2 regions of the Serratia grimesii genome follow, and region 1 is predicted to be linked to the other one. Evidence: predicted binding sites of a transcription regulator. Region 1 holds the regulator's gene; the other holds the start of a gene.
What was found. The regulator LexA, encoded in region 1, represses DNA repair genes until DNA is damaged. The targets are predictions, from matches to a motif close to TNCTGTATGTACATACAGNA.

Region 1 (15,405 bases):
GCACCATCGACCAGATCAATAAACCGTCGGTACGCCTGCTTGAACCGGCGGGCGGCACCAACGAAGCCTTCGTTCACGCCTATCTGCCCAAAGCCAAGCTGACGCTAACCCATGATAATGTGGGAATTTTCCAGCAGTTAGTCGACAAGAAAGCCGATGTAATGATCACCGACGCTTCCGAAGCGTTATATCAGCAAAAACGCTATCCGAAGCTGTGCGCGGTAAACCCGAACAAACCGATGCAATACGGCGAAAAAGCCTACATGCTGCCGCGTGATGATTTGAGTTGGAAATTGTATGTGGATCAGTGGCTGCACCTGGCCAAAGCGACCGGTGAGTATCAAAGCATTATCGATCAATGGTTGGCAGTAAAGAAGTAACACGAACATGATCAGGGCCAGCACATGGTTGCTGGCCCCACGAGAAGCTATTCGCCGATATATTCCATCGCTACACGCTGTGTCAGCTTGGTAATCAGTTCATAAGCGCTGATGCCGGTGCAGGCTGCAATGCGTTCAACGGGCAACGCTTTCCCCCACAACACCACTTCATCGCCAACCTTATCCGTCGCATCAGGCCCCAGATCGACCGACATCATGTCCATCGACACGCGACCGACTATGGGGACTTCACGACCGTTGAGCCACACAGGGGTGCCGGAAGGTGCACTGCGCGGATAGCCGTCGCCATAGCCCATCGCCACCACGCCCAAGCGGGTATCCCCTTCACTCACCCAGGTGCCGCCGTAACCTACAGATTCACCGGCCTTGTGCTCACGTACCGCAATCAGGTTCGATTTCAGCGTCATGGCTGGTTGCAGATCGAACTGACAGCCATTAGAACCTTCCATCGGCGAAACACCGTATAGGATAATACCCGGACGAACCCATTCATTGTGTGCATCCGGCCACAGCAGAGTACCACCAGAGGCAGCGATCGAACGCTGGCCCGGCTTGCCACGGGCAAAGTTCTCAAAACACTGCATTTGCTTCAGCGTCGTGTCGGATTCAGGTTCATCGGCGCGGCTGAAGTGACTCATGATATTGACCGGCTGTACGACGTTACGGCAGGCACTCAAACGCTGATAGAAGGCCTCAGCCTGCTCCGGGCGTACGCCCAGGCGATGCATGCCGGTGTCCAACTTCATCCACACCGGCACCGGACGTGACAGCGTGGCCTGCTCCAGTGCTTCAAGCTGTTCAATACTATGCACGGCAGTTTCAATGTTATTGGCCACTAACACCGGCAGATCTTCGGCGGAGAAGAAGCCTTCCAACATCAGGATGGGTTTGACGATGCCACCAGAACGCAGCATCAGCGCTTCGCCAATGCGTGCCACGCCATAGCAGTCGGCATCTTGCAGGGTGTGCGCTGTTTCCAGCAGGCCATGTCCATAAGCGTTTGCTTTCACAACGGCAATCAGGCGGCTTTGTGGCGCCTGGCGGCGCACCTGTTGCAGATTATGTCGCAGAGCGCGGCGGTCGATTACAGCGGTTGCCGCTTTCATTTCAGTTCCTTAGCTGATTATTCGTCATCATATTGTGGCCCCGCGTAGTTATCGAAACGCGACCACTGGCCGTTAAAGGTCAGGCGCACGGAACCGATTGGGCCGTTACGTTGCTTACCTAAAATAATTTCGGCAATCCCTTTCAGATCGCTGTTCTCGTGATAAACCTCATCACGGTAGATGAACATAATCAGGTCGGCATCCTGCTCGATGGAGCCAGACTCACGCAGGTCGGAGTTGACCGGACGTTTGTCGGCACGCTGCTCCAGGCTTCGGTTCAACTGCGACAGCGCCACCACAGGCACCTGCAGCTCTTTCGCCAACGCTTTCAGTGAACGGGAGATTTCAGCAATCTCCAGCGTACGGTTGTCGGACAAAGAGGGCACACGCATCAACTGCAGGTAGTCAATCATGATCAGGCTAAGGCCATCATGCTCACGGAAAATACGACGCGCACGGGAACGTACTTCGGTTGGCGTCAGGCCGGAGGAGTCATCAATGTACATATTGCGCTTCTCCAGCAAAATGCCCATGGTGCTGGAAATACGCGCCCAGTCCTCGTCATCAAGCTGGCCGGTACGGATACGTGTTTGGTCAACGCGCGACAGCGACGCCAGCATACGCATCATGATCTGGTTGCCTGGCATTTCAAGGCTGAAGATCAGTACCGGTTTTTCCTGCGTCATCGCAGCGTGTTCGCACAAGTTCATGGCGAAGGTGGTTTTACCCATCGAAGGACGAGCGGCAACGATGATCAGATCCGACTTTTGCAAACCTGCGGTTTTCTTATTGAGATCCTGATAGCCGGTATCCACCCCGGTAACGCCATCATGCGGCTGCTGATACAACTGCTCAATGCGTGCAACCGTATCCTCCAGGATGCGTTCGATACCTTTCGGGCCTTCATCTTTGCTGGCGCGATTTTCCGCAATTTGGAATACACGTGATTCAGCCAGATCGAGCAAGTCTTCACTGCTGCGCCCTTGCGGATCATAACCGGCGTCAGCAATCTCATTAGCCACCGAGATCATCTCACGCACTACCGCACGTTCGCGTACGATATCTGCATAAGCGCCAATGTTGGCAGCACTTGGGGTATTTTTCGATAGCTCTGCCAAATAGGCGAAGCCACCGACAGAATCCAGCTCGCCCCGCTGTTCCAGTGACTCGGACAGCGTGATCAGATCGATCGGCCGGCTCATTTCCAGCAGGCGCTGCATCTCGGTAAAGATCAGACGGTGCGGGCGGCTGAAGAAGTCGTTGGCAACAACGCGTTCCGCCACGTTGTCCCAGCGTTCGTTATCCAGCATCAAACCGCCCAACACGGACTGTTCCGCCTCCAGCGAATGTGGCGGCATCTTCAGCCCTTCCATCTGGCGATCTCGTGGACGATCTCTGGCTTCGTCCGCGTTTGTTTTGTTGGTTGGTTTTTTTCCTGCCATGAAGCGTATTCTTTATCCGGTTGCGAATGGAGAATCCTGACGCGAGAGTATACGTGATTTTTATCTGTGATTCCTGCGGCATAACCGATGCAAAAAAGGTATCAATCTGCGCAAGGGCAAACTGGATCACCGATACTAAAACGCGTAGGGTGAAATTAGACACCCACACGAGGTAATGAAATGGCAAAGCGCATTCAATTCTCCGCCACCGGCGGCCCAGAAGTGTTGCAATACGTTGATTTTACACCCGTAGACCCAACCGCCGGTGAAGTGCAGGTCGAAAACAAAGCGATCGGCATCAACTATATCGACACCTACGTGCGTAGTGGGCTGTACCCACCGGCCACCCTGCCCAGTGGATTGGGTACCGAAGCCGCCGGCGTCGTCATTAAGGTCGGTGCGGGTGTCACCGCACTGAAGCCCGGTGACCGGGTGGTTTACGCTCAGTCGTCACTCGGTGCCTATAGTGAAGTGCACAACGTTGCGGTTGAAAAAGTGGCGATATTGCCGCACAACCTGAGCTTTGAGCAAGGCGCAGCCTCTTTCCTTAAAGGGCTGACGGTACACTATCTCTTGCGACAAACTCATGAAGTACAGCCAGGTGAAATATTCCTGTTCCATGCCGCCGCAGGTGGCGTCGGGTTGATTGCCTGCCAATGGGCCAAAGCGCTTGGGGCAAAATTGATTGGCAGCGTAGGTTCCGACGACAAAGCCGAGCTGGCAAAACGTGCCGGTGCGTGGGCAACCATCAATTACCATAAGGAAGACATCGCCCAGCGCGTGGCTGAACTGACGCAGGGGGAGAAAGTCGGTGTGGTGTATGACTCTGTTGGGCAAAGTACCTGGCAGAGCTCGCTCAATAGTCTGAAGCGACGTGGGTTGATGGTCAGTTTCGGCAATGCCTCCGGCCCGGTTACCGGTGTCGATTTGGCGCTGCTTAACCAAAAAGGTTCGCTGTATGTCACCCGCCCTTCCCTTAACGGCTACATTACCAATCGTGCTGAACTGCAGTTTGCCAGTAATGAACTGTTCTCACTGATCGGCAGCGGAGCCATCAAGGTCGACGTTAAAGAAGAACAGAAGTTTGCATTGGCCGACGCACAGCGCGCGCATCAGGTACTGGAAAGCCGCAACACCAGCGGTTCAAGCCTGCTGATTCCTGAGCGTTGAGATCGCCTACTGGATCGTTATGACAAATAAAAAGGGCTCCGTAAGGAGCCCTTTTTATTACTGCGTTTGTAGGGGTAGAGCAGAGTCCGCCAGAGACAGGGGTTGCTTGAGCAACACGCATATTTGGTATTACTGCCTCTTGCGGTGATGAAATAGGTCGCATCGCTGCATCGACAAACATCCTAACAGCCCGGAAACGCAAAAAACATGGCTAATGCGGCGCATTAGCATTTAAAGCGCCAAGCTGTGATCGCTGCCGCATTCAGAGCAAGTCTGTTGCGTATATTTCAGCGTGACCGACTGATTATTCGACAAAAAATCAATAACGCCGGATTTGTGGTTTCTGCATCGAACGGTATATCCACACACCCACAACAGCCAGAATCAGCCACGGCAACAGCTTAATCACCATCGCAAACAGACCGCCAATCAACATAAATGCCGCTGCCACCAGTAACGCGGCGAACACGCCCAACAGCGAAATCCCGGTCACCATCAGCATGACGACAAAACCGATAAGAAAGAAGAGTTCCAGCATGATTTTGCTCCTTCGCAAAACGAGGTATCTGCTGAGTTATTACAAAAAGCATGCCAGAAACACGACGGAACTAAGTGATTGAAATTAAAAAAAAGGCATGTCACAGCGCGCAACATGCCTGGTCAAAAAAACTAACTTTTAGTCAAATTTTATACCGATTCCGCCATCTCGGTACGCGGCAAACGCACTAAATTCAGCGCCTGCTCAACCACACGCGCATCGGCCCCTGGCTTATGTGCATTTTCGCTCAGGTGCCGGCGCCACTGACGTGCTCCCGGAACTCCCTGGAACAAACCTAGAATATGGCGGGTAATGTGACCCAAATAAGTGCCATTCGACAGCTCGCGTTCGATGTACGGATACAGCGACTCGATAATCGCTATACTGTCCATAACGTCTGTCTTCTTGCCAAACAGTTCACTGTCAACCCGCGCCAAAATACCCGGATTCTGATAGGCTTCGCGCCCCATCATTACGCCATCCAGATGCAGCAGGTGCTGTTTCGCCTCTTCCAGCGTTTTTACCCCACCGTTAATGGCCAAGGTCAGCGTTGGGAAATCACGTTTTAACTGGTACACACGTGGATAATCCAATGGCGGTACCTCACGGTTCTCTTTCGGGCTCAGACCTGAGAGCCAGGCTTTACGCGCATGAATCGTGAACATATCGCACTCGCCACGCCCGGCAACGGTGTCGATAAAATCACACAAAAATTCGTAACTGTCCTGGTCGTCGATGCCAATACGGGTTTTCACCGTCACGGGGATCGACACCACGTCGCGCATCGCCTTAATGCAATCAGCAACCAACGTTGCCTGCCCCATCAGGCAGGCCCCGAACATGCCATTCTGAACGCGATCGGATGGGCAACCGACATTGAGGTTGATCTCGTCATAACCGCGCTGCTCAGCCAGTTTGGCACAGTGCGCTAACGCAGCCGGATCGCTTCCGCCGAGTTGCAGTGCAACTGGATGTTCCTCTTCGCTATAAGCCAGATAGTCACCCTTACCGTGGATAATCGCCCCGGTAGTCACCATCTCGGTGTACAGCAGCGTTTCCTTGGTCAACAGGCGGTGAAAGTAACGGCAATGACGATCGGTCCAGTCGAGCATTGGCGCGATGGAGAAACGATTGGCGGCGTATTTTGAGGCGTTATTGTCTGTCGTCATGCTGGGCTACTGGCTACCTGATTCTGTCTGGGATTCAACAAACGGCGTACTGCCGCAAACGGCTATTATACCGACAATCGGTGGTATTGGGAAAACTGCCGCACCTATAGATTAAAAAATAATCAGAAAAAAACGAATAAACGGGCGCTTTTAGGTGTTCTCTCTGCAAGGGTGCAGCTCAGCACCCTCTCCCAATGAGGAAACAACCATGAACAATTTCGTCAAACGCCTGTTGCTACCCGTCATTGCCAGTTCTCTGTTGATTTCCGGTGCAGCATTAGCGATGGGGGGAGATGGCAGCGGCCAGACCACGCCAACCTGCCCGAAAGGTCAGATATACGATACAAAAACCAAGACGTGCATGGTGGATAAAAGCAGCATGATCAACGACAACGATCGAGCAAACTACGCTTATGCACTGGCAAAAAGCGGTCGCTATCAAGAAGCACTCGATGTACTTAACACCCTGAAGGATCCCAACACCGCCGTGGCGCTGAATTACCGAGGCTATGCCACCCGCAAGCTTGGCCGCACTGATGAAGGGATCAGCTACTATTTAAAATCAGTGGCGCTCGATCCTAACTACCCAAAAGTCCGCGAATACTTGGGCGAAGCTTATATGGTGAAGGGCCGCCAGGACTTGGCAAAAGAGCAGTTGAAGGTGATTCAATCACTGTGCGGCACCGGCTGTGAAGAGTACAAAGATCTGGCAGCCGCCATCGATCATCACCCAGAATCATGATGTAACAGAGCCTGGAGGCGCACATCAGCAGAGATGCGATTCGCAACGAAATCGGCCAGTACCTTTCCCGTCTGTGGCGCTATGGCCTGGTGCTTTCCCACCGACGGGATATTGCCGATGACTTGGTGCAAGCCACTTGTGTGCGTGCCCTTGAGCGCGCCGCACAGTTTGCTGAGGGAACGCGTATGGACCGCTGGTTATTTGCAATCCTTCATTCCATCTGGCTTAACGAGATCCGCGCTCAACATATCCGCCAGGGACAGGGTTTTGTCGATGTCGACGAACTGGCCAGTGCAGAAAATGGAGAGGAGCCCATATGGGCCAACGAGGTGATGCAGCGCGTTAATCAACTGCCCGAAGCACAGCGTAATACACTTTTCCTGGTATACGTGGAGGAGCTTTCCTACCGTGAAGCAGCCGAGGTGTTAGGTGTACCTGTTGGCACCATAATGAGCCGTTTGGCCGCTGCGCGACTGAGGTTGGCGAACGATAGCGTGCTGCAAACCCGCTCGCCGCAGGCAAAAGGAGAACAATCATGAGCTCAACCTATGCTGCGGATGAACTGCTGGTCGCCTATTTGGACAATCAGTTAGACCCACAACAACGCCAACAGCTGGAGCAACGCCTGGCTGGCGAACCGGCATTAGCCGAGCGTTTGTCATTGCTGGAACGCAGCAGTCTGCCTTTTAAACAAGCATTCGCCCCTTTACTTGATGAAGCACCAGTACAACGATTAAGGGGCGCATGGCCACTCACCGCAATGACGCCACAGCCGGGCGTCAGTCGTCGTGGACTCATTGCCGCCGCCGTTAGTTTCTTGGCTCTCGGGATTGCAGGCGATCGCGTCTATATACAGTTAAGCCAGCCGGAGGACAATTGGCGCAGCTTAGTCGCCCAATATATGGCGCTGTATACGCCGGAAACGCTGGCCGATGTTGATGTTAATGAATCAGCAACGCAAATTGCCGTTCAATTACAGCAAACCGGCGATCGACTGGGCATTACCCTCCCGGCAAAACAGTTGGTGTTAAACGGTGCTGAACTGAAAAACGCCCGCGTACTGGCTTACGACGATCGACGCATAGCTCAATTGACCTGGCTAGATGCGCAGTATGGTGCACTGGCGCTATGCATTATCCAGCAAACGGGCAAACGACAACCCGCCGAAAACGAACGCCGCCAAGGAATGAACGTAGTCTATTGGTCTGATAGCAGCCACGCTTTTATGCTGATTGGCCATAATCCAACGGGTGAAATGACCGCATTGGCAGCCCGCTTACAACGTGCCTTATCTCCCTGACACCGGTGTTCTTCCCGCCAACCGCTGAGACAAATTGTGAATAGCATCACATTTCGGGTTAAGTGCCAGTGGCCAACCGAACGATTAATGCGCCATCTCAGAGGAAAAGGGGCCGACTCTCGGCGATTTGGCTGAACCATGGTAAAATCGGCTTTTTTACGTACCGGGAAATTTGCCATGAACTCAAGCACCCAGGAAAAACTGCTGGCGCAGGCTGAACAACTCTGTCAGCAACGCAATGTGCGACTGACACCGCAGCGGCTGGAAGTGTTACGCCTGATGGCACAACAGCCCGGTGCCATCAGCGCTTATGACCTGCTCGATCTGCTGCGCGTCGCTGAACCCCAAGCCAAACCGCCAACGGTTTACCGTGCGCTGGACTTCCTGTTGGAACAAGGCTTCATTCACCGGGTCGAGTCAGCCAACAGCTACGTGCTGTGTCATCACTTTGAACAACCGATGCATACTTCCGCGCTGTTTATTTGTGATCGCTGCGGTCAGGTGACAGAACGCACGACTGAAGGGATCGAAGATACGCTGCAAAAACTGGCTAAAGAGTCGGGTTTTGTCCTGCGTCATAGCGTAGTGGAAGCACACGGTCTGTGCGTCGCCTGCGTTGAAGTAGAAGCTTGCGACAGCAAGCATGATTGCGGCGAACATGACCATAGCATTGCTATCAAGAAGAAATAAGCGGGGTTAGCAGGCACCTCCCTGTGTCTGCAGACTTGGCGTCAAGGGGGGAGACACCAAGCTTCTGGCCGCAATCTGCTGCTGCCTATCGCTCTACCAGCGATATTTGTTGTGATCTTCCCAAGACTTCACTTCTTTTTCGGCCGCCTCTTTCTGGTAGCCATAACGCTCTTGGATTTTACCGACAAGCTGTTCGCGTTTCCCTTCGATGACCGTCAGATCGTCATCGGTCAGCTTGCCCCATTTTTCCTTCACTTTCCCTTTAAACTGCTTCCAGTTACCGTCGGCTTGATCTTTGTTCATAGTATCTCCGTTAACCTGTGGTGAATCAGTTTCAGATCCTGCTGGCCGAGGAGAATCCCCGTTCACTTCGCCAGCCACATGATTAATTATAGAAGCAGATAGCGACAAACAAATAAAAACCAGAATTAAAATCCATTTTTAAATCAAAAATAAGAAAAAAACGCCAACAAACAACTTCCTATGCGACATTATTCGCAGGCGATAATATGTAACAAAATACAAATTAAAACATAAATGAATTTTATGTTTTAGTGAGAAAATCACATCATTGCGCGGTTGAAAACCAGCTGCCGCGCAGCCTGTGACGGTGCCAAATCCATCCAAGCGCGATGCCACGCAGCGCAAGAAAGACCGCCAGCGCCAACCATAATCCATGGTTGCCCAAGACAGGCACGCTTAACAGCGTCAAGCCGTAGCCCGCAGCCGCTACGGCCATGCTGTTACGCATTTCTGCGCCGCGAGTTGCACCAATGAACATGCCATCCAGTAAATAGCACCACACCCCTACCAGCGGGAGCACCACCTGCCAAGGCAGATAGTCTCTCGCCATCGCGCGCAGTTCTGGCAGCGAGGTCAATGCCGCAATGATTTGCTGCCCGGCAAACGCATAAACCACACCAAAGGCCAGCGCCACCAAACAGGCCTGTCGGCAAGCAGCCCGCCACACCTTGCGCAATTGGCTATCATCGCGTGCGCCATAGGCATGACCAGAGTGCGCTTCTACCGCGTAGGCAAAACCATCAAGCGCATAAGCGGTAAAGGTCAGTAAATTCATCAGTACCGCATTGACTGCCACTACGTCACCGCCAAGTCTGGCACCGAAGATAGTCAACGATGCCAAGCACAGCTGCAGCAACAGTGAGCGCAACATAATATCGCGGTTCAGCGCGAGCAGACGCCGGAGGTTTCCGCGCCAGGCATGGCGCAACATGGGTACCGAAATACCGCGTATGCGCATTACACGCCAGGACAGCCATAGCCCCAGCAGCAGCGTGGCATATTCAGACAAAGCCGTCGCTGTCGCCGCCCCCTGAACATTCCACCCCAGCCCCATCACCAGCCAGATATCCAGTACGATATTTAATAGATTACCGACAATCAGCAGAACGACCGGCGCCCGCACGTATTGCACGCCAAGCAACCAGCCCAAGATCACCATATTTGCCAATGCCGCTGGCGCGCTCAGCCAACGGATTTCAAGAAACAACCGTGCCTGCTCAAGCACCGCGTTATCGCCGCCGACAATATGCAGTGCCGTATTGATCAACGGATGGCGTAGCAACACGATAGCGACACCGGCCAATACCGCCAGCAACAGCGGTTGCATAAAGGCGCGTGCCAATCCCTGCGGGTTTTGTGCGCCCAACGCCTGTGCCGTCAACCCGGTGGTACTCATGCGCAAGAACAGCAGCAGCATAAACAGGAAGCTGGTGGCCATCGCGCCAACCGCCACGCCCCCCAAGTAAATCGGACTATCCAGGTGGCCAATGACCGCTGTGTCGACCAACCCAAGCAGTGGCACAGTGATATTGGAAAAGATCATCGGTAGCGCAAGACGCCACAAGGCTTTATCGGTATCGCTGGTAAAAGCAGAAATCAGGCGCATAGTGAAATGTTCCCGTGGCAGTGCGGTTTTAATCAGTCAGAAATGACATCGCCCCAGAGCTGGGGCGATTTAAATCAGAGAACGATGTTCGGGCGTGGGGATTAAACCCAGTCGCCATTGCGGATCACACCGACCGCCAGACCTTCAATGGTGAAATTCTGCTGGCGCAGATCAACCACAATCGGTTGGAACTCACTGTTTTCTGGCAGCAGTTCAACGACATTGCCGTGTTTTTTCAGACGCTTAACTGTGACTTCGTCTTCAATACGCGCCACAACGACCTGGCCGTTACGTACGTCCTGAGTTTTATGTACCGCCAGCAGGTCGCCGTCGAGAATACCGATATCACGCATCGACATACCGTTAACCCGCAGCAAGAAATCTGCACTCGGTTTGAATAAGGAAGGATCCACTTTGTAGTGCCCTTCGATATGCTGTTGCGCCAACAGCGGCTCACCAGCGGCCACGCGGCCAATCAGCGGTAAACCTTCTTCATCTTCCATCAGCAAACGAATGCCGCGCGACGCACCAGAGACGATCTCGATGACGCCTTTACGCGCCAATGCTTTCAGGTGTTCTTCTGCAGCATTTGGCGAGCGGAACCCCAGACGCATGGCGATTTCGGCGCGCGTTGGCGGCATGCCAGTGGACGAAATATGATCGCGAATCAGATCATAGACCTCTTGCTGTCTGGTAGTTAGTGCTTTCATTCCGCCCCCTGTTTGTTTATACAGTCTTGCTGTGAGTATATACAGGTAAGTGCGGCTTGGGAACCGAAGAATGAATAAAAATCAGGGATTAGCGACCCATGTCGCAACAGGGCCACCCCACTCAGGCAAAGTGCTGCCAGAGTACCGAGCCCCAGACAAACAGTGCCAAAATAATTGCCAGTGAAACTGCCGCCGACCCCATATCTTTCGACCGGCCCGAAAGCTCATGATGTTCAGTACCCACCCGATCGACAATCGCCTCAATCGCGCTGTTGAGCATCTCGACGATCATCACCAGCAGCACCGATCCGATCAGTAAAATGCGTGCTATCGCACCCACGTCCAGCCAAATCGCCAGTATGATAGCCAGCACGGTCGCCACCAGTTCTTGGCGGAATGCAGCTTCATGCTGCCAGGCAGCGGAAAAGCCTTTATAAGAGTAGCCGGCGGCTTTAATAATACGGGTCAGGCCGGTTGCTTGGTTTGCCATGTTTTTTAGTGCCTTTCACAGAGGTAAGTCATAATTAAAGAGTCTAGGCCAGGAAATGCTTCCGGCTCTCGGTTTTCCAACACCACAGATCTGCTACCCGGTTTCTGGTATGCTTGCGGCGCATTGCTAACAAGAGGCTTCACGTTGTTATGTCAGGTTGGCGTAAAATTTATTATAAACTATTGAATTTACCACTCAAATTGTTGGTAAGAAGTAAGGTTATCCCTTCAGATCCGGTCACGGAGTTAGGGTTGGATCCCTCACGGCCGATTTTGTATGTTTTACCTTATAATTCCAAGGCGGATTTACTGACGCTACGCACCCAGTGCCTGGCGCAGGATCTGCCCGATCCCCTCAATCCGCTGGAGATAGACGGTACCGTGCTGCCTAGCCACGTGTTTATTCACGACGGCCCGCGCGTATTCCGCTACTACACACCGAAAGAAGAGTCAGTAAAACTGTTTCACGACTATCTGGATCTGCACCGCAGTAATCCGGATCTCGATATTCAGATGCTGCCTGTTTCAGTGATGTTTGGTCGTTCTCCAGGCCGCGAAGGCCATGGCACGCCGCATCTGCGCCTGCTTAACGGTGTACAGAAGTTCTTTGCCGTGTTGTGGCTCGGCCGCGACAGCTTTGTGCGTTTCTCCAACACCGTTTCGCTGCGTCGCATGGCGACGGAACACGGCACGGACAAAACCATCGCACAAAAACTGGCGCGCGTAGCACGAATGCACTTCTCGCGTCAGCGTCTGGCAGCCGTTGGCCCAAGCCTGCCGGCCCGTCAGGACCTGTTCAACAAACTGTTGGCGTCCAAAGCGATCGAGAAAGCAGTCGAAGACGAAGCGCGCAGCAAGAAAATTTCCCATGAGAAAGCCCAGCAGAACGCCATTGCGCTGATGGAAGAAATCGCTGCTGACTTCTCATATGAAACTGTGCGCCTTTCCGACCGCGTGTTGAGCTGGACCTGGAACCGGTTATATCAAGGTATCAACGTCACCAACGCCGAACGCGTGCGTCAGTTGGCACAAGACGGCCATGAGATCGTTTATGTGCCCTGCCACCGCAGCCACATGGACTACCTGCTGCTTTCTTACGTCCTGTATCACCAGGGCCTGGTGCCGCCACACATTGCCGCCGGTATTAACCTCAACTTCTGGCCGGCTGGCCCGATCTTCCGCCGCCTGGGTGCCTTCTTTATCCGCCGGACGTTCAAAGGCAACAAACTGTATTCGACGGTGTTCCGCGAATACCTCGGCGAACTCTTTAGCCGTGGTTACTCAGTGGAGTACTTTGTCGAAGGTGGTCGTTCTCGTACCGGACGTCTGCTGGAACCGAAGACCGGCACTCTGTCGATGACCATTCAGGCAATGCTGCGCGGCGGTTCTCGCCCGATCACACTGGTGCCGATCTACATCGGTTACGAGCACGTGATGGAGGTGGGCACCTACGCTAAAGAATTGCGTGGCGCGACCAAGGAAAAAGAGAGCCTGCTGCAGATGCTGCGTGGTCTGCGCAAGCTGCGTAATCTCGGCCAGGGTTATGTCAACTTCGGTGATCCACTGCCGTTGACCACTTACCTGAACCAGAACGTGCCTCAATGGCGTGAATCGATTGATCCTATCGAATCCCAACGCCCAAGCTGGTTGACGCCGACGGTTAACGATCTGGCGGCCAAGATCATGGTGCGCATCAACAATGCCGCCGCGGCTAACGCCATGAACTTGTGCTCCACGGCGCTACTGGCTTCACGCCAACGCTCGCTGACCCGTGAGCAGTTGCTGGAGCAGCTTGAATGCTATCTGCAACTGATGCGCAATGTGCCTTATGCCAGCGATGTCACCGTACCGACCCAGACGCCAGATGAGCTGCTGGATCACGCGCTGAACATGAATAAGTTTGAGGTCGAGAAGGATAATATCGGCGATATCATCATCCTGCCACGCGAGCAGGCAGTCCTGATGACCTATTACCGCAATAATATCCATCATCTGCTGGTGCTACCTTCACTGATAGCCACGATCGTGATGCATCATCGCCGCGTTTCTCGCACCGAACTGCTGCGTCAGATTGGGTTGATTTACCCAATGCTGAAGGCTGAGCTGTTCTTGCACAACGACAAGGAACAACTGTCCGAAGTGCTGCGACCACTGATCGAGGAAATGATCCGTCAGCAACTGATCTGCGATAAGGGTGACGAACTGGTTCTGAATCCAGCACGCATCCGACCATTGCAATTGTTGGCCGCCGGTATCCGCGAAACGCTGCAACGCTACGCCATAACCATGTCGATCCTCAGTGCGAATCCGAGCATTAATCGCGGTGCACTGGAGAAAGAGAGTCGGATTATGGCCCAGCGTCTGTCGGTATTGCACGGCATCAACGCGCCAGAGTTCTTCGACAAAGCAGTGTTCTCAACCCTGGTGGCAACGCTGCGTGAAGAAGGCTATATCAACGATATTGGCGATGCAGTTCGTGAGCACACCATGGAGGTGTACAGCATGCTGAGCGATTTGATCACCCCAGAGATCAAATTGACCATTGAGAGTGTCAGCATGCCAGCGGAAACCAACGCGCCGTCGGTTGCACTCGAAGAAGTTGAAGAAAAAGACGAGTAATCCGTTGTTACGGAAACGAAAAAGGCACCCTCGGGTGCCTTTTTTATTGCCAGTGGCCCGTTAAGCCTGCCAGTAACTCAGCGCGATACCAATAAACAGCACTAACCCAACGTAGTTGTTGTCCAGGAATGCCTTGAAGCAGGCCTCGCGCTCACGGGTCGCGATCTGCTTTTGCTGGTGGATAAACAGCGCACCTGCCAGCAGTAACGACCAGTAAAATGCCCCGCTCAACTGAGCCAGATAGCCAACCCAGACTAACAACAACAGCGTGGCCAGTTGCAGTAAGCCAACGATCAGTTTGTCGTAACGCCCAAACAAAATGGCCGTGGATTTAACACCAATCTTCAAGTCATCATCACGGTCAACCATGGCGTACAGCGTGTCATAAGCCACTGTCCAGCAGATATTGGCCAGCAATAGCAGCCAGCAGCTCAGAGGCAGCGACTCACTCACAGCAGCATAAGCCATGGGAATGCCCCAACCAAAGGCAGCACCCAGTACGAACTGCGGTAGATGCGTGACCCGCTTCATAAACGGATAAGCCCATGCCAATGCCAACGCGGCCAGTGACAACCAAATGGTCATTGAATTCAGCGTCAGCACCAGCCCGAATGAGATCAGTACCAATACCACAAACAGAATTTTGGCTTCTTTCTCGCTAACTCTGCCGCTTGGCATCGGACGCCCGGCAGTCCGCTTTACGTGGCCGTCGACGGCGCGATCGGCATAGTCATTCACCACGCAACCGGCTGCACGCATCAGGAAGACCCCAACCACAAACACCAACAGGATAGACAGCGATGGCACGCCCTGCCCCGCCAGCCACAGCGCCCACAGAGTTGGCCACAGCAACAACAAGGTGCCAATCGGTTTATCAATGCGCATCAGATGGCTATAAGCCTGCCACTTGCTTTGAATCACGCTTCCCTCCAAGGTATTTCCTCTCCTCATCATTCTGGGTCCGTACTTTCTGCCGCATACAGTGGCGAAGCTGGTAAAAACAGTTCCGTCAGCAACAGCGGTTTACCCGCCAGTCTCAGGCGGGAGCGACGCGCCCACAAGCTCTCTTGCCGCCCCATGTGAATATAATCGCGGGTTAGCTCATTGCTGCTAAACAGAT
Region 2 (15,405 bases), 2.3 Mb from region 1:
AAAGCCCGTCGCGCCTTGCTGTCGGTTTCCAGCTTACTGATCGCCGGCACTTTACGATTACCCTGCTGGATAATCTGCAGCGCCAGCGCATGAAACGTTTTGGCCTGAACAGCCACCTTGCCCAAACGCTCCTGAATACGTTCATTCATCTCTTCTGCTGCCTGACGACCAAACGCCAACAACAATATCTGTCCAGGCTCAGCCTCCTGACGGCGGAGTAACCAACCTGCACGCGCCACCAGCACCGAGGTTTTGCCACTGCCAGCCCCTGCCAGTACTAATACGGAGTCTTCTCCATTGACCACTGCACGGCTTTGCGAATCATTCAGCGGTGAACTTTCGATGTGTTGGAAGAAATCGTGATGCGTCTCCAGCATGCGTTCCGTCCACTGTTGGTTGCGCTGCGCTACGCTGCGCAATCCGTGCTGCAACCACTGCTGGCAAAGCTGATAATCATCTCGACAGTTGTCGAACGCCTCCAGACGCGCCACCGGCATTGGGAGAGCACCAAATGACTGGCGTATTTGTTGCTGTAATTTGCCCAGTTCGGATTTTTTAAACCACTTATCCTGTTGTTCAATGCGCTGGATATGCTCAACCTGTTCCTGCAACACACCCGCGCTGACCACGCTCATCTCGGCGCTCCACTGCTGCCAAGCCTGTTGCAAGTAATGATAGAAGCGTTGGGTTTCCTGCCATTCAGTACCATGCAAGCGCACCACTTTTTCATCTGGCAGCTCAAACTCCAGCTCGCCCCAGACAATACCGCGCTTGCATCTGACTTGAATTAATTGATTGAAAGGAATCAGGTATTCATGCTTTTCACCGCTCACCTCAACACCAGCGTGCAGCAACCGCACACGGTTGTAAGGATGCTGCGCCAGGTGTTTCCCCAGCGATGTCGCTTTAAGTTCCATATCGTCGCGCCATGACCATGTTGAGTTTAAATATACCCAATAGCTTTCAAGTTGTAGGTAGGCGGCTACTGAATGACAAATCAGTCGAGAACCGATTTGAACAGCGCTTGCACGAACCAAAAGGGTGAACCTCAGAGACGAGGTTCATAACCCCAGGGCTTGGCCCCCGAGTGACTGGGGTGAGTGAAGTCTGCCAACCCCCTGCAATTTGAAAGATGAAGGGTATAACGGATATCTGCCAGTTTACCTGCTATAAGCAGTGGCACTCTAGCGCTAAAAAAAGGGTAGAATAGATTTTGCGTTTTGATACCAAGCGCAACCGCATCGCGGTTTGGCCATCATTAGAGCAGAATGACGACTATGCGTACTGTACTGAATATTCTTAATTTTGTGTTGGGCGGTTTTTTCACCACCCTTGGCTGGCTGATCGCAACAATATTTAGCGTTGTCCTGATCATCACCCTGCCGTTGACCCGTTCTTGCTGGGAAATCACCAAGCTGTCTTTATTACCTTTCGGCAACGAAGCCATTCACGTTAATGAACTGTACCCGGAAAAAAGCAACGCGCTACTTTCCGCCAGCGGTTCGCTACTTAACATTATCTGGCTGGTTCTGTTCGGCTGGTGGCTGTGCCTGTCGCATATCGCCGCAGGTATTGTGCAGTGCGTAACAATCATTGGTATTCCTGTGGGTATTGCCAATTTCAAAATTGCCGCTATTGCCCTGTGGCCAGTGGGTCGCCGCGTGGTATCAGTTGAGATGGCACAACAAGCCAGAACTGAAAATGCACGGCGTCAGTATCAACAGCGTTAATTTTTTCTCCGTCTGAGGAGTTTTTCGTGCTTTCTTTTGCACCCGCAATACGCCGTTATGCATACAACAGCAACCTGCTTTATGACCTGCGCATTTTTATCGCGCTGGCTGGCGCAGCCGCCGTACCTTGGTGGCTCGCCATCCCCAAGCTCACTATTCCTCTGACATTGGGTGTCGTGGCAGCAGCATTGACCGATCTGGATGATCGCTTGGCAGGCAGACTGCGCAATCTGGTGATCACACTGGTGTGTTTTTTTGTTGCGTCCGCCTCCATTGAACTGCTGTTCGCTTATCCCTGGCTGTTTGCTCTTGGTCTAACCACGTCCACTTGCGGCTTTATATTGCTGGGCGCTTTGGGGCAACGTTACGCCACCATTGCGTTTGGTGCTCTGCTGATCGCAGTGTATACCATGCTCGGTGCCTCAATGTATGACGCCTGGTATCAACAACCGACGTTGCTGATCATCGGCGCTCTCTGGTACAACCTGCTGACATTGATTGGTCATCTGATTTTCCCCATCCGCCCTTTGCAGGAAAATTTGGCGCGTTGTTATAATCAGTTGGCGAATTATCTGGATGCCAAGGCCAACCTGTTTGATCCCGATGTCGAACATGATGCAGATCTGCCGTGGATGGACGTTGCCATGGCTAATAGTGTGTTGATGACGACACTTAACCAGGCCAAAGTTTCATTACTGACCCGATTAAAAGGCGACCGAGGCCAGCGTGGTACCCGCCGCACATTGCACTATTATTTTGTTGCACAAGACATACATGAGCGTGCCAGTTCCGCTCACGTTCAATATCGGGAGCTCAGCCGCCAATTCCGTCATAGCGATATCCTATTCCGTTTTCAGCGCTTACTCAGTATGCAGGCACGTGCATGCCAACAATTGGCACAATCGATTCTGCTGCGGCAAAAGTACCAACATAACCCTCGCTTTGAACCAGCCTTTGGCCGTATTGAAGAAGCGTTAGCACAGATTACCATTACCTCAGAAAACCGTGAGTTAACTAAAGCCCTGTCGCACCTGTTGAAAAATTTACGCGCGATTGATGCACAGTTAGCGAATATCGAGTCTGAACAAGCCCTGGCTAACGGCCAAGCAGAAGAAAACAGTTTGTCAGACGACCGGCTCACCGGCTGGAGCGATATCCGCTTACGTATTAGTCGCCATTTGACACCTCAGTCGGCCCTGTTCCGCCACGCCATTCGCATGTCAGTAGTGCTGTGCATCGGTTATGCCTTTATCCAGCTTACCGGTATGCAACACGGTTATTGGATCCTGTTAACCAGCTTGTTTGTCTGTCAACCCAATTACAATGCCACGCGTCGCAGGCTTGCCCTGCGTATTATAGGTACACTGGCCGGTATTCTTGTCGGCCTGCCAATTCTCTATTTTGTGCCTTCGCTGGAAGGGCAAATGGTGCTGATTGTCATTAGCGGTGTCCTGTTCTTCGCTTTTCGAACCGTGCAGTATGCACACGCCACCATGTTTATTACCTTGCTGGTGTTGCTGTGCTTTAATCTGTTGGGTGAAGGTTTTGAAGTGGCTGCCCCCCGCGTTTACGACACCCTTTTAGGGTGTGCCATCGCTTGGGCAGCGGTCAGTTTCATTTGGCCAGACTGGAAATTCCGCCAATTACCGGCAGTGGTCAGTAAAACAATGAACGCAAACTGCCGTTATCTGGATGCAATTCTGGTGCAGTACCATCAGGGTAAAGACAACGGCCTTCCATACCGTATCGCTCGCCGGGATGCGCACAACAGTGATGCAGAATTGGCTTCGGTGATTTCAAATATGTCTGCCGACCCTAAAGCGAATAAAGAGGTTCAGGATGCAGCCTTCCGGCTGCTGTGTCTGAACCATACATTACTGAGCTATATCTCTGCACTGGGTGCACACCGTGAACGGCTGAATAATTCCTCAACGCTGGATCTTCTGAATGACGCCGTATGTTATGTCGATGGCGCCCTACACCTGGAAGAACAAGATAATCTGCGCATTACCCAGGCATTGGAAAGCCTGGCTGAACGTATCCAACACGCGGCACCAGAGCCGGAAAGCAAAGATCAATTGGTATTGCAGCAAATTGGGCTGGTGATTGAACTGTTGCCTGAACTCACAATGCTTAATGCACAAATAGGCAAATCGGCGTGATCATTCGGGGTCTTTTATGAGGCCCCGAACATCAGGATGATGTCCATGGCGAAGCAATAACACGGTTCGCTCAAACCAACAGGTCAACTCGCTGCGTAATTCAGAGGGTAACGCCGCATGGTGATAGCCGGCAATAGCCCCGCCCAGAGCGAGCAGTGCCCGCAGGCCCAGGTTATGTTGCTGCTGCAATAAGCGAAGATAGCTGCGTTTAGCGCCGTTCAACCGCAAGTCATAGACATTACGAATACCCGCTCGCCAGAGTAAGCGCTCCATATTGATATCGATGTTTGGCAAGGTTTTCAGCCGGCTCTGGTTATCCGTTTTGTCTTGAAGCTCTCGACGAGCTTCGCGAATGGCCTGCCAGGCTAGTCCAACAAGCTCATCCCGATCCCGCCACAGAGTTTCATCTACCCAGTAATAGCGCATGGTAATTGGCATCCCTCGCTTGGAGTAAACCATATTGACCATCCCGCGGGCACGGAAGGCGGGTTCCAGGGAATCCGTTGCTCGAAGATATAGCTCCCCTTCAGCAATCAAGGCGAACATAACGCCGTCGGCCAGTAGCCCGTAACCGCCGAATTGTGAGCGTGTGGTGATGACCCCTAATGCGTAAAAACAGGCTTTAGCCTGTACAACCCTTCCCGATGATATCCCTTTCATAACGTTCTCCTGGTGTAGGTTACCGTCTTATCATTCCCCTCATCAATGAAATAAAGGTAACGTGAACAAGTAATTAGAAAAATACGCACTATCCGCAACGATGCCAATCACTAAAGCCCACCGTATAAAAAATAATCGCAATTATGAGAGGTACTACGAATTTTTGGGTTGATCTTATTCACAACAGGATGTACTGTATAAACATACAGTGACACTACGGGCGGGATACTTTATGCGTACTCAATCACTCTACAAACCCCATTTCAGCCACACCTCTTTTGCGGTGAACAATGCTGCAGAAAACACAGATGCCGGCAAAAAGAATGGCCTTATCAGTGAACTTGTTTACAACGAGCATCAGCCCGCAGTGGCACAATTATTGTTGCCTCTGTTGCAGCAATTAGGTCTGCAGTCTCGCTGGCTGTTATGGCTGACTCCGCAGCAAAAGCTGAGTAAATTATGGTTGCAGCAGTCCGGTCTACCGGTCGAAAAAGTGGTGCAGCTTAGCCAAATCAACTCGCTGGATACGGTTGAAGCTATGGAAAAGGCGTTACTGACAGGTAACTATAGTGTCGTACTCGGATGGCTACCGGATCTTACAGAAGAAGATCGTCTAAAATTAAGGCGTGCGGCAGAATTAGGTAACGCTTATGGGTTCATTATGCGTCCTCAACGTGACATAAACCCGATTCACGGACACTGTTCTACCCTAAAAATTCACTCTTCTTTGTATCATTAAGTAAATTTAGGATTTTTCCCATCATTTTCATCTCCCTCTAAGGGAACCTTTCTGGGATCAGGGACAAAGCGAGTGCGGCTGCGGTTCCGCACCCAAAAACGAGCGTAAAATCGCTCGTTTTTTTGTCGGTTAATGTTAGCAAATATGTACAATTCTGCGTTTTTTTTTAGAGCTTTATCACATCACACTTGTAACTTTCGCGCCACGTTGTAGACTTTACATCGCCAAGGTTGCTCTATAACGCCAGATAAACTGGCCGAGTAACAAACGAGGGCTCAAACCTTGGCGAAGGAATTTAACCAAGGGCTTAAAACAGCTTTAAAGCTCATTGCCTATTTGGATGATAACGAGGCGCAAAATGAAAAAGACAGCTATCGCATTAGCAGTGGCACTGGCTGGTTTCGCTACCGTAGCGCAAGCCGCCCCAAAAGATAATACCTGGTACACTGGTGCTAAACTGGGCTGGTCCCAGTATCATGACACTGGTTTCTACGGCAACGGTTACCAGAATGGTATCGGCAATGGTCCGACCCATAAAGATCAACTGGGTGCTGGCGCGTTCCTGGGTTACCAGGCGAACCAATACCTGGGCTTCGAGCTGGGCTATGACTGGCTTGGCCGTATGCCTTACAAAGGCAGCGTGAACAACGGTGCTTTCAAAGCGCAGGGCGTTCAACTGGCCGCTAAACTGAGCTACCCAATCATGGACGATCTGGACATCTACACTCGTCTGGGCGGCATGGTATGGCGTGCAGACTCCAAAGCTAACTACGGTGCAACTGGCCAACGTCTGAGCGATCACGACACTGGCGTTTCTCCGTTGGCAGCAGTGGGTGTTGAATACGCACTGACCAAAAACTGGGCTACCCGCCTGGACTACCAGTTCGTTAGCAACATCGGTGATGCAGGTACTGTCGGCGCTCGTCCAGACAACACCATGCTGAGCCTGGGTGTTTCTTACCGTTTCGGTCAGGATGATGTTGTTGCTCCAGTTGCTCCAGCACCAGCTCCAGCTCCAGTTGTTGAAACCAAGCGTTTCACTCTGAAGTCTGACGTGCTGTTCAACTTCAACAAATCTACTCTGAAAGCACAAGGCCAACAGGCTCTGGACCAGCTGTACACTCAGCTGAGCTCCATGGATCCTAAAGATGGCTCTGTTGTAGTTCTGGGTTACACCGACGCAGTTGGTTCAGAGCAATACAACCAGAAACTGTCTGAAAAACGCGCTCAAAGCGTTGTTGACTACCTGGTATCTAAAGGTATTCCTTCAGACAAAATCTCTGCACGTGGTATGGGCAAAGCTGATTCCGTCACTGGTAACACCTGTGGCTACAAAGCTGGCCGTGCTACTAAAGCACAGATCGATTGCCTGGCACCAGATCGTCGCGTAGAGATCGAAGTTAAAGGTATCAAAGACGTTGTAACTCAGCCACAAGGCTAAGCTACCACTCTTAGTAAAAAACCCCGCATTGCGGGGTTTTTTTTCGTCTAGAACCAGTGATACTGGCAATAACAGCCTCCTCGCAGCTCGCGAGTTAGCAACTTACTCGTCGTCTTTACCGAGAATGGCTTTTAAATCCTGCTTCAAAAGCGACATCTGGCTCGCGTACTTCTCTTTACGTTCCGCATCTTCGATCAACTGCACCACCGTCTCTGACAATGTTACCCCTCTGCGGCGGGCAAGTGCGGCAAGACGCTGCCAAACTAAAAATTCCAGATCGATAGATTTTTTACGCGTGTGTTGATGTTCTGCATTAAAATGACGCTTACGTCGTGCGCGGATGGTTTGCTTCATCCGGTTATCCAGGTCCGGATTCATGTGGCGGCTAATCCACGTCAGCACTTTTACCGGCTCATTTTCCAGCTTAAGCAGCTCGTCAATGGCTTCCTGAGCAACGCTGTTTTCAATATGGCGGGTAATAGCTTCCCCTTCCCGGTGCTTTTTCACCAGGTACTTCCATTTCCAACCGCTCTCCAGATTTTCCAGTTGCTGATATTTCATCGTGAGCTCTTCAGTGACCGCGTAACTTTATTAAGCATAACAGCTTTGCGCCGAATTTCCCCGGCAATTACGCCCCCATTTAGACTGTTTTTTGCACAGTCGCCGCGTGATGTCAAACTCCCTGACACCAACTTCTACTCTGCATGTATCAAGCTGCCGTTATTCTTGTATAATCGCCCTTTCCCTTTTTGACGATTGCATCTAACACTTTGACCAATAACCGACTTGAATGGCAATCACTGTTGCCGGACGTTACGCCTTATCAAGCGATATTTGATACCGCCGCGCAGTTGGCTCCCGTGTCCTTTGCCACTATTCAGCCACGTCTGGAAAATGCACTGACGCTGTTTTGCCATCCACAATCGCCACCGCGTTTCATGCTGTTGAAAGCGCAGGAAACGCGTGAGTATTTGGCGCTGATCGCTCATGCAGTTGAGCAACTGCAACCCAAAAATACGGCGTTCAAGGGCAGTCACTATGTGATCCAAGGCAGCAAGGTAAGTGTAGAACCTGCCAGCCGCGGTGATGAGCCATTTTCCGCCGGGGGTGCCTGCGTATTTCAGGAGTGGGTTGAACCAGAACAGTTGTTTGGCTGCGTCAGGATCCACAATGACGAGATCAGCCTGCAACCCGGTCTGGTGCATCAGGCCAATGGCGGTGTACTGATCCTGTCGGCGCGTTCTTTGCTCGCCCAACCGCTGCTGTGGTTGCGTTTGAAGCAGATGATCACCCAACGTCAGTTCCATTGGGTTTCCCCAGATGAAACACGTCCTTTGCCAATCACTATTCCGGCGATGCCGCTGGAGTTGCGGTTGATCGTGGTTGGCGATCGTCACGGTCTTGCGGATTTCCATGATATTGAGCCGGAACTGAGTGAGCAAGCTGTCTACGGTGAGTACGAAGAAGACCTGCAACTCACCGAAATCGATGACATGGTTCAATGGTGTGGCTACGTCAATACGCTGATTGATGAGAAGCAGCTACCGCCTCTGGCAGCCGACGCCTGGTACCCTCTGATGATACAGGCGGTACGTTACAGTGGCGATCAGGGCAATCTGCCGCTGTCCCCACTGTGGCTCGTCCAGCAGCTTTCTGAAGCAGCACTGTATGTCGAAGAAGAAAACATCACTGCCAAAGCGTTTGAAGCCGCGTTGAATGCGCGTGAATGGCGTGAAAGCTACCTTGCCGAACGAATGCAGGATGAAATTGAACTGGGCCAAATCCTGATTGAGACTGAAGGCGAAGTCGTCGGTCAGATCAATGGCCTGTCGGTATTAGAGTACCCAGGTCATCCACGCAGTTTCGGTGAGCCCTCTCGCATCAGCTGTGTCGTCCACCTTGGCGATGGCGAATTCACCGACGTCGAGCGTAAAGCCGAGCTTGGCGGTAATCTTCATGCCAAAGGCATGATGATTATGCAGGCATTCCTGATTTCAGAACTTGAACTGGACCAACCGCTGCCCTTCTCCGCGTCAATCGTCTTTGAGCAATCTTACGGTGAAGTAGATGGCGACAGTGCCTCACTCGCTGAGTTGTGTGCGCTCATCAGTGCGCTGTCATTGCAGCCGATCACACAGCAAATTGCGGTTACTGGCTCTGTAGACCAATTCGGCAATGTGCAGCCAATTGGCGGCGTCAACGAGAAGATCGAAGGCTTTTTTGAAGTTTGCCAACGTCGTGGTTTGACAGGCAAACAGGGCATCATCCTGCCCGCAACCAACGTGCGCCATCTGTGTCTACGCCAGGATGTGGTCGATGCGGTACGCGAAGGCCAGTTCCATCTGTGGGCCGTCGATAGCGCCGCTGAGGCCTTGCCATTACTCACCGGTTACCCCTACTCTGATGAACAACAGCCGAATCTATTAGCTGCTATTCAGGAACGGATTGCACAGGTGAATCCACAGGAACGTCGGCGCTGGCCATGGCCGCTTCGCTGGCTTAACTGGTTCAACCACGGCTGATCGGACTTGTTCAGCGTACACGTGTAAGCTAATCTGCGCCCTTCAATAAAATAAGGTTTACTGAGAACATGGTAGAAAAACGCGACTCCTATACGAAAGAAGACCTCGAAGCATCCGGCCGTGGCGAGCTGTTTGGCGCTGGCGGCCCGCCGTTGCCGGCAGGTAACATGTTGATGATGGACCGCGTGGTCAAAATGACTGAAGACGGTGGTACCTACAACAAGGGTTATGTGGAAGCGGAACTGGATATCAATCCGGACCTATGGTTCTTTGGTTGCCACTTTATCGGCGATCCGGTGATGCCAGGCTGCCTGGGTCTGGATGCCATGTGGCAATTGGTTGGCTTCTACCTCGGCTGGTTGGGTGGCGAAGGTAAAGGTCGTGCACTGGGCGTGGGTGAAGTTAAATTCACCGGCCAGGTACTGCCAACCGCGAAGAAAGTGACCTACCGCATCAACTTCAAACGCGTGATCATCCGTAAACTGATTATGGGTGTAGCAGATGGTGAAGTCTTGGTCGACGGTCAAGTCATTTACACTGCAAGCGATCTGAAAGTGGGCCTGTTCAAGGACACTGCTGCGTTCTAACCGCAGTCACGGCGGCCCTTCCCGGTCGCCGTTTATTTTCCCGCCGTGGTTATATTGTGCCTTCATATGCACACATTCGTAACGGCTAAATAGTAACTACAATTATTGTAGTTACAAAGAGGTGTGCCATGCAAAAAACTCGTTTTGATAACATGCCATGCCCAGTCGCACGCTCTCTTGATCGTGTCGGTGAATGGTGGAGTATCCTGATACTTCGCGATGCGTTTCATGGCTTATCTAGATTTGATGAATTCCAGCAAAGCCTTGGGCTTTCGCCCACCATATTGACCCGTCGTCTAAAGTTCCTGGTGGAAAGCGGTATTCTGCATAAACAGCGATATCAAACACGGCCAGTTCGATACGAGTATCTGCTCACCGAGCGTGGCAACGATTTTTTCCCCGTGCTTGCTGCGCTGTTTCACTGGGGCAACACCCACTTGGCCGATGACGGTATTAGCGCAGAATTGGTCGATCGCCGCACCGGACAACCGATACGTGTACAACTGATTGACAGCATTACCCAGCAGCCTATCGCGCTGCATAATATTACTTTGGCACCAGGACCTGCGGCGACAGAAGGTATGCGCCAACGTGCAGCCCTGATGCAGCAGCACCTTTCTGCATTCCCCCCAGAATCATCCAAGGAGTCACTATGAACAATCGTCGTATAGTCATTACCGGCATGGGCGCCGTTTCACCATTGGGATGCGGCGTAGAGGCTATCTGGCAGCGTCTGCTGAAAGGTCAGTCAGGCATTCGCCCATTACCGGAAGAGATCGTTGCCGACCTGCAAGTTAAAGTCGGTGGCCAGGTACCTTCATTAGAACAAGATGCCGAGGCTGGTTTCGATCCGGATCGTTCTGTTGCGCCAAAAGATCAAAAGAAAATGGATCGCTTTATCCTTCTCGCCATGGCAGCAGCAGATGAGGCGATTCAACAAGCAGGCTGGAAAGCCGACACCGAAGATAAGCAGGAACGCACTGCAACGGTGATCGCCTCCGGCATTGGTGGTTTCCCCGCCATCGCGCAGGCGGTACGCACTACCGACAGCCGAGGTGCCAAACGCCTGTCACCTTTCACCATCCCTTCCTTCCTGGTTAACCTGGCCGCAGGCCACGTTTCAATTAAACATCAGTTCAAAGGCCCGATTGGCGCCCCTGTGACAGCCTGTGCAGCAGGTGTACAAGCGATTGGCGATGCCGTGCGTATGATTCGTAACGATGAGGCCGATATCGCGCTGTGTGGCGGTACAGAAGCAGCAATTGACACTGTTAGCCTTGGTGGCTTTGCCGCAGCGCGCGCCATGTCTACAGCGCCAGCAGATGCTGCAGTTACGGCTTCACGCCCTTTTGATAGCGAGCGTAACGGCTTTGTTATGGGTGAAGGTGCCGGCATGCTGGTGATTGAAACACTGGAACATGCGCTCGCTCGGGGAGCGACGCCCTTGGCGGAAATTGTCGGCTACGGCACCAGCGCAGACGCCTACCACATGACCTCTGGTGCCGAAGATGGCGACGGAGCCTACCGCGCAATGAAAATTGCCCTCAGGCAAGCAGGCGTAACACCAGAACAGGTTCAACACCTGAATGCGCACGCAACTTCCACGCCGGTGGGGGATTTAGGGGAAATTAACGCCATCAAGCATCTGTTCGGCACGAATGGCAGTGTAGCCGTCACATCGACCAAATCAGCTACGGGTCATTTATTGGGTGCTGCTGGCGGTTTAGAGACCATTTTTACCGCGCTGGCACTGCGCGATCAAATCGCACCGGCCACACTGAATTTGGACAATCCAGATCCTGCGGCGGCAGGATTACATCTGGTGGCGAAGAAAGCTGAACCTATGGCCATCACCTATGCGCTGTCGAACGGCTTTGGTTTTGGCGGTGTGAATGCAAGTATTTTGCTGAAGCGTTGGCAGGGATAATATTACCTGAAACAAAAACCTCCGCGCTTGGCGGAGGTTGTTCCTTTTTTTGACAGGGAGCCGCTTAAGCGGTCACAGCCCTGTCTTCCATGGCTTCTCGCCAACCTCCCAGCCACTGAGACCGGGCGTCCACCGATGATTGGTAGGGACAATATTCCCTGGAACGCCCTAAAATACCTGCTTGATAACCTCTCGAATGCGCCCTTTCCAGACGATCGCGTTTCTGTCTCTTCATGCCTCGTTTCCCTCATTTTTTGGTCTGGTGGAAAGAAAACAATGGCTGCTTTTTGCGCAGCCACGTTTAACCAATAGCGCTAAATGACGGGAAGATCAATGCGCAAAATTCACGCCAATGTCATATTTGTGAGCTACACACGTAGAATTTGCTAAGTGGCTGATCTGCCAAAAATAAGTTAATCTATTGAAATAAAACAAAAAACCCTCCCAGCGTGTAAATTTAAAATTTCACGCTGGGAGGGATTAGACTCTTTTAGTACAAATTATGACTAAAAACGACTGGCCTGAGCAGCAATGTCTTGTGCTTCTTGCTGCCACCCTTGTGCCAGTGTCCGCACCAATGCATCGTAGCCGTCTTCACCCTGCTTTAGTTCCAGATTAAACGGTCGCTTGATCAGATTACCTTGATGGTTCAGCACCCATTCGCCACGAATAATAGCCTTGCCATCAAAACGTCCATGGAAGCCACTAACGTTGACGTTAAGTACGTCTTGCTCGCTGCTCATCGGCTGAGAAGACACGACCCAACCTGGCATGGCGCTGCTCAGGTTAGTGACCAGTGTCTGCTGCAACTGTTGGTCAAGCGGACTGGCCCAGAGGTTGTTCTGGGCGATCACGTACTGCACATCATTGGTCTGGTAAACCACCCCACTCTGCGCCAAATAATCCGCTACGCTAACGTGTTCCAGCCACAGTTGGCGCGACGTCGAGCCACCGCTGACCTGCGCCGGCGTACCCAATGCCGGCAATTGGTAGTAGGTTTTCTGTGGCGTACTGCTACAGGCGCTGAGTAACAGCGCCAAGGCTACCGGAATCCATTTCATCATTTATTGGCCTTCTTCGGCTGAGGATCGTTACTGCCCGCGGCTTCAAATACCAGCGCGTTGCTCTTTTCATTCAGAGTACGCAACACCGGCTGCAGTTCGCGTAGCACCTGATCAAGACGTTGCATATCGCCGACCATCTTATTGTAAGCCGGAGAACCTGGTTGGAACCCTTTCATGCTGCGATTGAGTTCTTGCAAGGTTTTCTGCATATCCTGCGGCAACGCTTTCATCTCTCTGCTGGCGATGATGTCATTCAACGACTGCATGGTTTTCTGCGTTGTCTGCATGGTTTTCTGGCTTTCAGCCAACGTTTTGGTCGCTTCATCGATCATCGGATTGAGCGGCATCGAGTTGATTTTATCCAGCGTCTGCATCAGTTTCTGCTGGATCTGCGCCAGGCCACCGCTGGTGGTTGGCATCAACGGATAACCAAACATCTCTCGCGGCCCTTTCCAGGCTTTCACTTGTGGATAGAAGTCCAGATCGACATATAACGAGCCCGTCAGCAGGTTGGCAGACTTCAACGAAGCGCGCATACCGCGTGACTCGGCATCTTTCAGATGGCCTTCAATATCGAAGTTACCGCCCAATTCCTTCTGGAAGCGATCCGGCTCGATGCGGATCAATACCGGAATACGGTAGTCAGTATCCAGACGCTGAACCATGCCTTTTTGGTAGAACGGCACCTGGCCAACGGTGCCCAGACGGATGCCGCGGAATTCCACCGGAGCGCCTGGTTGCAACCCGCGAACCGAATCGGCGAAGAACAGCAGGTAGTCTTTATGCACGGTATACAGCGAATCCTGGATGCTGCGCTGGTTGTCGAACAGGTGGTACTCCGCTTTCGGTTGCGCCAGTTCACCTCGGTCCCATCCGTCCGGCACGTCAAAGCTGACGCCACCGCTGAACAAGGTCGCCAACGAGCCCATTTCCACCCTCATCCCCTGCGCCGACATATCGAACGCCACACCGCTGTCTTTCCAGAAACGTACGTTACTGGTCACCAATTGATCGTAAGGTGCGGAAATGAATAATTGATAACGCATGGCACGCATCTTGGGATCAAAATAACTTGTCTCCACCGAGCCAACGCGATAACCGCGGAACAACACCGGATCACCGGCGTTCAACTGTCCGGATCTTTCGCTATCCAGTACAACGCGTAACCCTTTAGCGTCAGGGGAAGCCAATGGCGGCGCGTCCAGCAGTTGATAATTGTTCTTGCCTGCCTTGCCTTTAGTACCCGGTTGCAGCTCGATATAGGCACCGGAAAGCAGCGTCCCCAGACCGGAAACGCCCCCGCGACCAATTTGCGGTTTCACGACCCAGAAGGCCGAGTCCTGACGCAACAGTTTCTCCATGCCGGAGTTCAGGCGCGCCTCGACCACCACCTTGCTCAAGTCTTCGCTCAGAGTGACCGTCTCCACAATACCGACGTCGACACTGCGGCTTTTTATTTTAGTTTTCCCCGCTTCCAGTCCTTCTGCGGTGGTTGTGACTAACGTCACCACCGGGCCTTGATGGCTGAAATGGTAAAACAGGATCCAGGCGCCGATCAGTGCTGTGACAATGGGGATGATCCACACTGGCGACCAGCGTTTGATCTTCTCAACGTCTGCGACGCTATGATTATTTTCCGTCACCTTGCGGCTCCTTTTTTCTTGTTTCGTTTACGCGATCCCAGGTCAACCGGGGATCAAACGTCATGGCTGCAAACATAGTGAGGATCACGACCATGGCGAACAACAGTGCGCCAATGTCAGGATAAATGCTCATCAATTGCCCCATCCGTACCAGTGCCGACAGTACGGCAATGACAAATACGTCAATCATTGACCAACGACCAACAAACTCAACCACTTCATAAATCAGGTGCATGCGCTCGCTGTCAGCTCTGGCTTTCCCCGTGCCGTTTGCATCCCAACACAACCAGCCAATTGCCATCATTTTCAACGAAGGAACCATAATACTGGCAATGAAGATCACCATTGCCACCGGGTAAGATCCTTCGCCCCACAACAGGATCACCCCAGCCATGATGGTGGAGGTAAGTTTATTGCCCAGCGCCTCAGTGACCATAATAGGCATCAGATTAGCCGGGATATACAGCAGGATCGACGTGAGCAGCAGTGCCAACGTCCATTGTAGGCTATGACGGCGGCGCACATAACCACGGCTATGGCAGCGTGGACATTCGGTTAAGTCCGCCGGCAGGATTGCCGTGCAACACTGGCAGGAACGCAGCCCTTGACGCAGCCCCGTGCGCCCGACTTCCATCGGTTGTGTGAGACGCGGTGCCGGTTCAATATCATTCCACAGCCAACGGCGATCCACACATTGAAAGGCACGCACCTGTAACAGACAAAATAGGCAATAAGGCACAAAGCTGCTACCCACACCAATATCACCGTAGGCCATCAGCTTAACGAAGCTGACCAAAACCCCAGCCAGAAAAATTTCCACCATGCACCAGGTTTTAAACTGGAACAACATCTTGGCCATCCACTCTTTCAGGCGTATGGGAATAGATACCCTGGCGCACAAAAGAATGATCGCCACCATGCAAAATGCCG

Region 2: sulA (SOS-induced cell division inhibitor SulA) is a predicted target of LexA. The motif match lies at 4,744-4,763, and genes of this name have one in related genera.

The regions. Positions count from the first base shown of each region.
Region 1 is NZ_LT883155.1:4,668,831-4,684,235, forward strand. Features, by position in the region: gene SGBXF1_RS21775 (transporter substrate-binding domain-containing protein) at 1-380, shown strand, start outside; gene alr (alanine racemase) at 428-1,507, opposite strand; gene dnaB (replicative DNA helicase) at 1,525-2,949, opposite strand; gene SGBXF1_RS21790 (quinone oxidoreductase) at 3,130-4,119, shown strand; gene pspG (envelope stress response protein PspG) at 4,439-4,657, opposite strand; gene dusA (tRNA dihydrouridine(20/20a) synthase DusA) at 4,807-5,826, opposite strand; gene SGBXF1_RS21805 (tetratricopeptide repeat protein) at 6,035-6,568, shown strand; gene SGBXF1_RS21810 (RNA polymerase sigma factor) at 6,658-7,107, shown strand; gene SGBXF1_RS21815 (anti-sigma factor family protein) at 7,104-7,868, shown strand; gene zur (zinc uptake transcriptional repressor Zur) at 8,046-8,558, shown strand; gene SGBXF1_RS21825 (CsbD family protein) at 8,652-8,861, opposite strand; gene dinF (MATE family efflux transporter DinF) at 9,127-10,467, opposite strand; gene lexA (transcriptional repressor LexA) at 10,569-11,177, opposite strand; gene SGBXF1_RS21840 (diacylglycerol kinase) at 11,299-11,667, opposite strand; gene plsB (glycerol-3-phosphate 1-O-acyltransferase PlsB) at 11,817-14,285, shown strand; gene ubiA (4-hydroxybenzoate octaprenyltransferase) at 14,346-15,239, opposite strand; gene ubiC (chorismate lyase) at 15,236-15,405, opposite strand, start outside.
Region 2 is NZ_LT883155.1:1,848,162-1,863,566, reverse strand. Features, by position in the region: gene helD (DNA helicase IV) at 1-917, opposite strand, end outside; gene SGBXF1_RS08615 (YccF domain-containing protein) at 1,278-1,730, shown strand; gene yccS (YccS family putative transporter) at 1,757-3,892, shown strand; gene SGBXF1_RS08605 (TfoX/Sxy family protein) at 3,893-4,552, opposite strand; gene sulA (SOS-induced cell division inhibitor SulA) at 4,785-5,291, shown strand; gene ompA (porin OmpA) at 5,650-6,732, shown strand; gene matP (macrodomain Ter protein MatP) at 6,835-7,293, opposite strand; gene SGBXF1_RS08585 (AAA family ATPase) at 7,503-9,254, shown strand; gene fabA (bifunctional 3-hydroxydecanoyl-ACP dehydratase/trans-2-decenoyl-ACP isomerase) at 9,323-9,841, shown strand; gene SGBXF1_RS08575 (winged helix-turn-helix transcriptional regulator) at 9,970-10,497, shown strand; gene fabF (beta-ketoacyl-ACP synthase II) at 10,494-11,768, shown strand; gene rmf (ribosome modulation factor) at 11,833-12,003, opposite strand; gene pqiC (membrane integrity-associated transporter subunit PqiC) at 12,275-12,832, opposite strand; gene pqiB (intermembrane transport protein PqiB) at 12,829-14,475, opposite strand; gene pqiA (membrane integrity-associated transporter subunit PqiA) at 14,462-15,405, opposite strand, start outside.